2 regions of the Burkholderia sp. BCC1999 genome follow, and region 2 is predicted to be linked to the other one. Evidence: predicted binding sites of a transcription regulator. Region 2 holds the regulator's gene; the other holds the start of a gene.
What was found. The regulator FNR, encoded in region 2, switches genes on or off when oxygen is low (the NO sensors DNR and NnrR bind a similar motif). The targets are predictions, from matches to a motif close to TTGATNNNNATCAA.
Positions count from the first base shown of each region.

Region 1: clpB (ATP-dependent chaperone ClpB) is a predicted target of FNR. The motif match lies at 2,742-2,755, and genes of this name have one in related genera.

Region 1 is NZ_CAJPHP010000003.1:32,043-36,213, forward strand. Features, by position in the region: gene clpB (ATP-dependent chaperone ClpB) at 72-2,669, opposite strand; gene U5809_RS04800 (Rrf2 family transcriptional regulator) at 2,827-3,345, opposite strand; gene U5809_RS04805 (group III truncated hemoglobin) at 3,597-4,157, shown strand.
Region 2 is NZ_CAJPHP010000009.1:284,805-288,975, forward strand. Features, by position in the region: gene U5809_RS15725 (LysE/ArgO family amino acid transporter) at 1-88, opposite strand, end outside; gene U5809_RS15730 (LysR family transcriptional regulator ArgP) at 199-1,092, shown strand; gene fnr (fumarate/nitrate reduction transcriptional regulator Fnr) at 1,141-1,887, opposite strand; gene U5809_RS15740 (universal stress protein) at 1,991-2,458, opposite strand; gene U5809_RS15745 (DUF3005 domain-containing protein) at 2,996-3,403, opposite strand; gene U5809_RS15750 (hypothetical protein) at 3,682-3,915, shown strand; gene epsC (serine O-acetyltransferase EpsC) at 4,053-4,171, shown strand, end outside.

The DNA of each region.
Region 1 (4,171 bases), on a different contig from region 2:
CACCCCGCCGAGGCGGGGTGTTTGTTTTTGCGCGCCCGGCGCGAACCGGGCGGGCGGCCGATGGCAGGCGATCAGTGCACGACGCGGTCGAACACGAACTTGCCGTCGTGGACGTCGACCGGAATCACGTCCTTCGGACCGAAGCGGCCCGCGAGGATGAGCTTCGCGACCGGGTTCTCGATCTCCTGCTGGATCGCGCGCTTCAGCGGCCGCGCACCGAACAGTGGATCGTAACCGACCTTCCCGATCTGTTCGAGCGCCGCTTCCGACACCTCGAGCGCCATGTCGAGCTTCGCGAGCCGATCGTGCAGGCGCGCCAGCTGGATCTTCGCGATCGACTCGATGTTGCTGCGGTCGAGCGCATGGAACACGACGACGTCGTCGATCCGGTTCAGGAACTCGGGGCGGAAATGCTGCTTCACCTCGAGCCACACCGCGTCCTTGATCTCTTCCTGCGGCGCCCCCGTCATCGCCTGGATCACCTGCGAGCCGAGGTTCGACGTCATCACGATCACCGTGTTCTTGAAGTCGACCGTGCGCCCCTGCCCGTCCGTCATGCGGCCGTCGTCGAGCACCTGCAGCAGCACGTTGAACACGTCCGGGTGCGCCTTCTCGATCTCGTCGAGCAGGATCACGCTGTACGGCTTGCGGCGCACGGCTTCCGTCAGGTAACCGCCTTCCTCGTAGCCGACATAGCCCGGCGGCGCGCCGATCAGCCGCGCGACGCTGTGCTTCTCCATGAACTCGCTCATGTCGATGCGGATCAGGTGCTCTTCCGAATCGAACAGGAACGACGCCAGCGCCTTGCACAGCTCGGTCTTGCCGACGCCCGTCGGGCCGAGGAACAGGAACGAGCCGTACGGACGGTTCGGATCGGCGAGACCCGCACGCGAACGGCGGATCGCGTCGGCCACCGCGCCGATCGCCTCATGCTGGCCGACCACGCGCTCGTGCAGCTTTTCCTCGATGTGCAGCAGCTTCTCGCGTTCGCCCTGCATCATCCGCGATACCGGAATCCCGGTCGAACGCGACACGACTTCCGCGATTTCCTCGGCGCCGACCTGCGTGCGCAGCAGGCGCGGACGCGTCGGGTTGTGCTGCTCCTGCTCTTCGGCCTGCGTGACCTGCTTCAGCTGCGCCTCGAGCTGCGGCAGCTTGCCGTACTGCAGTTCGGCGACCTTCTCCAGCTTGCCGTCACGCTGCAGACGCGCGATGTCCGCACGCACCTTCTCGATCTCTTCCTTGAGCTGTGCGCTGCCCTGCACCGCGGCCTTCTCGGCGGTCCAGATCTCTTCCAGGTCCGCGTACTCGCGGCCGAGGCGCTGAATCTCTTCCTCGATCAGCTGCAGGCGCTTCTGCGACGCTTCGTCCTGCTCCTTCTTCACGGCTTCGCGCTCGATCTTCAACTGGATCAGACGACGGTCGAGCTTGTCCATCTCTTCGGGCTTCGAATCGATTTCCATCTTGATCTTCGAAGCGGCTTCGTCGATCAGGTCGATGGCCTTGTCGGGCAGGAAACGATCGGTGATGTAGCGGTGCGACAGCTCGGCCGCGGCGACGATCGCCGGGTCGGTAATGTCGACGCCGTGGTGCAGTTCGTACTTCTCCTGCAGCCCGCGCAGGATCGCGATCGTCGCCTCGACGCTCGGCTCGTCGACGAGCACCTTCTGGAAGCGGCGTTCGAGCGCGGCATCCTTCTCGATGTACTTGCGGTATTCGTCGAGCGTGGTCGCGCCGATGCAGTGCAGTTCGCCGCGCGACAGCGCCGGCTTCAGCATGTTGCCCGCATCCATCGCGCCTTCGGCCTTGCCCGCGCCGACCATCGTGTGGATTTCGTCGATGAAGACGATCGTCTGGCCTTCGTCCTTCGCGATGTCGCTGAGCACGGCCTTCAGGCGCTCCTCGAACTCGCCGCGGTACTTGGCGCCCGCGAGCAGCGCGGCCATGTCGAGCGACAGCACGCGCTTGCCCTTCAGCGTTTCCGGCACTTCGCCGTTGACGATCCGCTGCGCGAGCCCTTCGACGATTGCCGTCTTGCCGACGCCCGGCTCGCCGATCAGCACCGGGTTGTTCTTCGTGCGGCGCTGCAGGATCTGGATCGAGCGGCGGATTTCGTCGTCGCGGCCGATCACCGGGTCGAGCTTGCCCGCGCGGGCCCGCTCGGTCAGGTCGACCGTATATTTCTTCAGCGCCTCGCGCTGGCTTTCCGCGTCCTGGCTATGCACCTGCGAGCCGCCGCGCACGGCGGCGATCGCAGCTTCGAGCGCCTTGCGCGTGAGGCCGTGCTGGCGCGCGAGCTTGCCGGCTTCGCCCTTGTCGTCGGACACGGCGAGCAGGAACATCTCGCTCGCGATGAACGTATCGTTGAGCTTCTGCGCTTCCTTGTCGGCCTGGTTCAGCAGCCCGGCCAGCTCGCGGCCGATCTGGATGTCGCCGCCCGTGCCCGTCACCTGCGGCAGGCGCGAGATGGCTTCGTTCAGCGCGCCTTGCAGCGCCTGGATGTGAACACCCGCGCGCGACATCAGCGAGCGGGCGGAACCGTCCTGCTGCGCAACCAGCGCGGCCAGCACGTGAACGGGTTCGATGTATTGATTGTCGCGGCCAGCCGCAAGGCTTTGCGCGTCAGAGAGTGCTTCCTGGAACTTGGTGGTGAGCTTGTCGATTCTCATTTAGTCGAGACCTCCAATTTTCGATTAACACCAAGATGAGGATGGTTATGCGGCTTTCAAGCGAAATTCGGGTTGATTCAGCGCAAAAATTGCTGGATTGGCTGGAAGCGGCCCCGGGACGGGCCACGCTCGGATCGCGGGACGCGGCGCCCGTGTATCAGCCGGCCGCCGACGGCGGCTCGGCAGTCGCCGGGGTATCGTCCGGCAACGATTCGGCACGCACGAGCGCGACCGGGCGGATGCCGAGCAGCGCCGCGAGCGGCGACGCGGGCTCGACCAGCTCGCCGAGCCGGTGACGATCGAGTTCGGCGAAAAACGCATCGCGCGCGGCCGCCAGCACCCCCTTCAGGCGGCACTGCGGCTCGATCACGCAGCCGCGCGATTCGCCGTTCTCGTCCGAAAAGCAGCCGACCAGCGCGAAGTCGCTCTCGGTCGCGCGCACGACCTCGCCAACCGTCAGTTGCAGCGATTCCGGAAAGAGCCGCAACCCGCCATTGCGGCCGCGAACCGTGTCGACCCATCCCAGCTCGCCGAGCTGCTGCACGACTTTCATCAGATGGTTCTTCGAGATGCCGTAGGCATCCGAGATCTCCTGGATCGTCGCGAGCCCCTCGCCGCGTACGGCAAGGTACAGCATCACGCGCAGCGAATAGTCGGTGTAGTCGGTGAGTCTCATGAGCGGATACGGAAATGATCGATCGTGCCCCGATGACGTGAGCCGGGCCGAGCGCGATGCGCGCAAATCCGGCTGACGGTCCCGTTCCACGGCCTCGGGTTGCCGGGATCGCGTGCGCGCAATAAGATGCGTTACATCTACACGTTTTTCAGGGGGTATTGGACGCTATTTTGCGTCAAAATCCGACCGGCGTCCTAACCGACGCCCATGCCACCGCCCGCCTGCGCCCCGATCTACCGGCCCTTTTTGCCATGACTGCCCTGCCCGCCTCCCCCGGAACCGCACCGGCCCGCCCTCGCGACGCCGAGCCGACCGAAGACAACATCCGCGATCTCGTCTACGCGTTCTACGACCGCGTGCGCACCGATCCGCTGCTCGGGCCCGTGTTCGACGCGAAGCTGGCCGGCCGCTGGGACGACCACCTGCCGAAGATGGTCACGTTCTGGTCGAGCCTCGTGCTCGGCACCAAGGGCTACCGCGGCAACGTGCAGCAGGCGCACCAGCCGCTCGACGGGATCGAGCCGGCCCATTTCAGCCGCTGGCTGGCGCTGTTCCTGAAGACGGTCGAAGCGCGCTACGCGCCGCCCGCGGCGATCCGCTTCATGGAGCCCGCGCTGCGGATCGCGCAGAGCCTGCAGTTGAGCCGGTTCGGCTGGGACTATCAGATTCCGCCCGAGCAGCAGGCGCTGCTCGACGCGATCGCACCGCGCCGCCGCGACGCGGGCGACGATCCACACGCGTTGCCGTCGCGTGCCCGCGGCGAACCGTTTCCGACGAAAATCATCGGGCGCGGCGTCGATCCGGACGCGTAACGCGCGACCCGCGC
Region 2 (4,171 bases):
GGCGGAGCACGAACGCGTTCTGCGCGCCGATGGTGACGATGAGCGATCCGCACAGGGCGGCGCCGTGGGAAAAAGCGAGCCAGTTCATGATGGTGGGCAGCGGTGGAAGCAGTAGACGAATGATTCGGGTAGCGCTAGTCTGCGGTCAGCATGAAAATAAGAGAAGCTAATTCACCTAATGCAGATTAAGGAAATCTAATGCTCGACTACGCGTTGCTCGATGCCCTCGCGGCCGTGATCCGGCACGGTTCGTTCGAGCGGGCGGCCAAGGAGCTGAATGTCACGCCGTCGGCCGTGTCGCAGCGCGTGAAGCTGCTGGAGGAGCGCGTCGGCAGCGTGCTCGTCAAGCGCGGGCAGCCGTGCGTCGCGACGACGTCGGGCGCGCTGCTGTGCCGGCATACCGAGCGCGTGCAGCTGCTCGAGGCCGAACTGGGCGGCCGGATGCCGGCGCTGCCGGGCCAGATCGCGAGCGCATGGCCGACGTTGCGTGTGGCCGTCAACGACGACAGCGTCGCGACGTGGTTCATCGACGCGGTTGGGCCGTTCTGCACGGAGCGCGAGACGTTGCTCGATCTCGTGATCGACGACCAGGATTACACGGCGTCGCGCATTCGCGACGGCAGCGTGCAGGGCGCCGTGACCGCGCAGGCCGAGCCGATTCAGGGATGCCGGTCGGAGCGGCTCGGGCGCATCCGTTATCGCGCGGTGTGCTCGCCGGCGTTTTACGAACGCTATTTCGGGGCGGGCATCACGCGCGATGCGCTGCGCCGCGCGCCGTGCGTGATGTTCAATCCGAAGGACGGACTGCAGTCGCGTTTCATCCGGCGCGTGACACGCGCGGATCTCGATCCGCCGCAGCACTGGATACCGCACGTCGCAGGCTATCTGCGCGCATGCGAAACGGGATTGGGATGGGGGATGTGTCCGGACCGGATGGTCGATCGCCAACTGGCGGCGGGCGAACTCGTGGATATGTCGCGCGGGCGAACCATCGACATCGATCTTTACTGGCAGAGCTGGCGTCTGTCGATCGGCTGGCTCGACGATTTCAGCGCGGCGCTGAAGACGCGCGCCGCGCTGTTTCTCGATTGATTCGGGGTGCGATGCAGGCGGTGCGCGAGCCGTGCGCGCCGCGCGGGATCAGACGTGCTGCAGGCCGTCGAAGTCGACGATCTGCACGTGGCGGCCCTGCATTTCGATCAGGCCGCGCTTCTGGAACTTCGACAGCGTGCGGCTGACCGTTTCGAGCGTCATGCCGAGATAGCTGCCGATGTCTTCGCGCGTCATGCGCAGGTTGAATTCCGACGGCGAGTAACCGCGCTTCAGGTAACGCGACGAGACGTCGAGCAGGAAAGCCGCGACGCGCTCTTCGGCATTCAGCGAGCCGAGCAGCATCGTTTGCGACGTTTCGCGCACGATCTGTTCACTCATCAGCTTGTGCATGCGCAGCTGCATCGAGCCGGCTTCGGAGCACAGTGTCTTCAGCGCGCTGTACGGGATCACGCAGACGGAGCTGTCTTCCAGTGCGACCGCGGTGCGCGGGTGGCTATCGTCGCAGATGCCGTCGAGACCGAGCGCTTCACCGGCGAGATGCAGGCCAGTGACCTGTTCGCGGCCGTCATGGCGCGTCGCGACGGTTTTCAGCGAACCCGAGCGTACTGCGTACAGGTTGTCGAATGCGTCGCCTTCGCGGAACAGCGCTTCGCCGCGCTTGACGGGGCGAGCCGCGCAGATGACCGACTCGAGGCGACTGAGTGCTTCGGGCGCCAGGCCCTGCGGCATGCACAGGTGCCGCATTGCGCACGACGAGCAGTGCGCGGCCTGGCGAGGAGCCCAGCTACCGACATGAGGCGTGGCGGTGGGCCGTGTGGCGACGGGCGTCAGCATGATCGTTTACTCCGGCGTTGAATCGACGGAATCATTGTCCCACCGCAAGTTGCCGCTGTCGGGTGACAAAACGTCGCGACCGGTCGCGCCCGCCGGATGGCGTTCAGGCGGCCTGTTCGTCGACGTTCGCAGCCGCCGGAATCAGCAGCACGGGCAGCGTGGCGTGCCGCACGCATTGTTCGGCGATGCTGCCGAGCACGAGGCGGCGGAACCCGCGGCGACCATGCGTGCCGAGCACGAGCAGATCGGCGCCGAACGCCTTCGCGCCGTCGAGGATCAGCGACGACACATCGTTGAGCGACGTCGCTTCGTTCAGCCGCGTTTCGCCTTTCACGCCGGCTGCCTGCATCAGCTTGGTGAATTCCTGCGCGAGTTCGTTGCCCTGTGCGACGAGCTGATCGCGCAGCACGGACGGATCGTAGCCGGGCACGTTGTAGTAGATCGCGGCGTTCTCGACGACGTAGAACGGCTGCAGCTCGGCGCCGTGTGCTTTCGCGAGCGCCAGCGCGGCATCGAACGCGTGGCGGGACGTGTCGCTGCCGTCGACGGCAACCAGAATACGCTTGTACATAGTGTCTCCGAGTGGCGGGTTGAAACGAAGTCGGCCGGATGGCCGATCAGGCTGGGCAATGCGCAATGCTGCGAGGCAGAGTAAACCAACGGCGGGGACTTTGCAGTGCGGTGCCCGTCGGGCCGAGTGGCCGCGCTGCGTCTGTCGACGTGGCGAATGGCCATGCGCGCGGCGCATGCTGCGTCGCGCGAGGGGTGGCGCGTGGCTCGGTCGTAGTCGCGGTTCGCGCCGGTGGCGGAACGCATGCGCATGCAGCGGCGCGATGCGTTGCATGGGCACGCACGTCGATCGTGCGCGACAGGCACATCGATGCACCGCACGCATCGCCATTCAATCGCAACTGCGCCGTTTTGACATGACTTCGATCAACGCATGTGCATCGGCACGATTCGCGGTGCGCATGAAACCGCCGACGCCGATGCGTGAAATCGTTCACTCGAGCATCGGTCGCGCGCGCCGATCCGCCGCCATCGGTCTGCGACCGATGCCGTTCCGCAAACTTCCGCAAACGAACGATCGATTCAAACGCGGCGCCGGCTACCTCGGCACGGCTGTCAGCTCGATGATGCGTTCCGGCCGCCGCCCGTGGCCGGGCCAGTACGCGCTGCCGTACATCCTGTGGACGGGACCGTACATCGCGTCGCTCGGAGCCGGCGCGTCGAAGCCTTTCTCGATCACCATGTAACCCGCGCGCAGCGCGAACGCCGGATGGTTGCCGCCGGGGCGGCTGTCGAAACCGGCGAAGCCGTCGCCGGCTTCGGGCATCGCGTTGACGAGCGACGCGTTGCTGCGCGTGATCTGGTCGGGCGAGATCGGTCCGCCGCCGGCGAGGCGCGTGGCCTCGCGGTTCTTGCCGTCGGTGTCGACCGTGCTGTCGTGCGTGTCGTCGTTGTCGAGTTCGACACTGCGCGGGTGCACACGACCTGTTTGACCGGATGATTCCATCGCGGCTCTCCTGGCGGCGAAACGCTCCGGATCGAAGCAAAACCCGTTCCGGGCACGACGGGAAAAGGCGCGCGGGCGATCGCCGCGGTCGCGCGACGCGCACTGATTTGTCATGATTTATTTCAGCTAGAAGACGCGTTTTCTACAGAGTATGATTCTTTTCCTGCGAAGCGGCGACAGGGGATGAAGTCTCGCCGCCTCTGCCCGCGCCGGGGCGCCGCAGCACCCTTAAAGACGGGTAGTGAACAACAAAGCAAGGGACTAGAGGTGGCGGATTCATGCAAGCGACTACTGCCTTCACGCACCGCGGTTATCTGTTGAACTGCGCGCCCGCGCGCGCCAGCGATGGTTCGTTCAAGCCCTATGTCGTGATCTCCCGATCGAGCGACGGGGAGCTTGTTGCGAACCGTTTTTTTCCGATCGAGCTCCAGTTCAACGACGAAGGCGACGCGATCGCGCACGCGCGCGACTGGGCCGTGCGCTGGATCGACGCGAGCAGCGTCACGATGTGACGCCGTCGCGCTCGCGCGTCGTCGGCCGTCCGGCCGATCCCCGGTGTGCCGCTCCCGGACAAAAAACGCGGTAATCTTGTGGAACCCGTCACTTTATTAGCGGCCGTGCGATCGAGCGCGGCCGCCTGCATTGGCATATGTCGACATCACCCGTCCGTCAGTGGGGCCTCGAAGAAATCGTCGCCGGCTTGCGCGAGTCGCGCGAAGAACTCCATCGCACGCGCCATCCGCGCGGCATCCGTGAACTGCCGTCGCG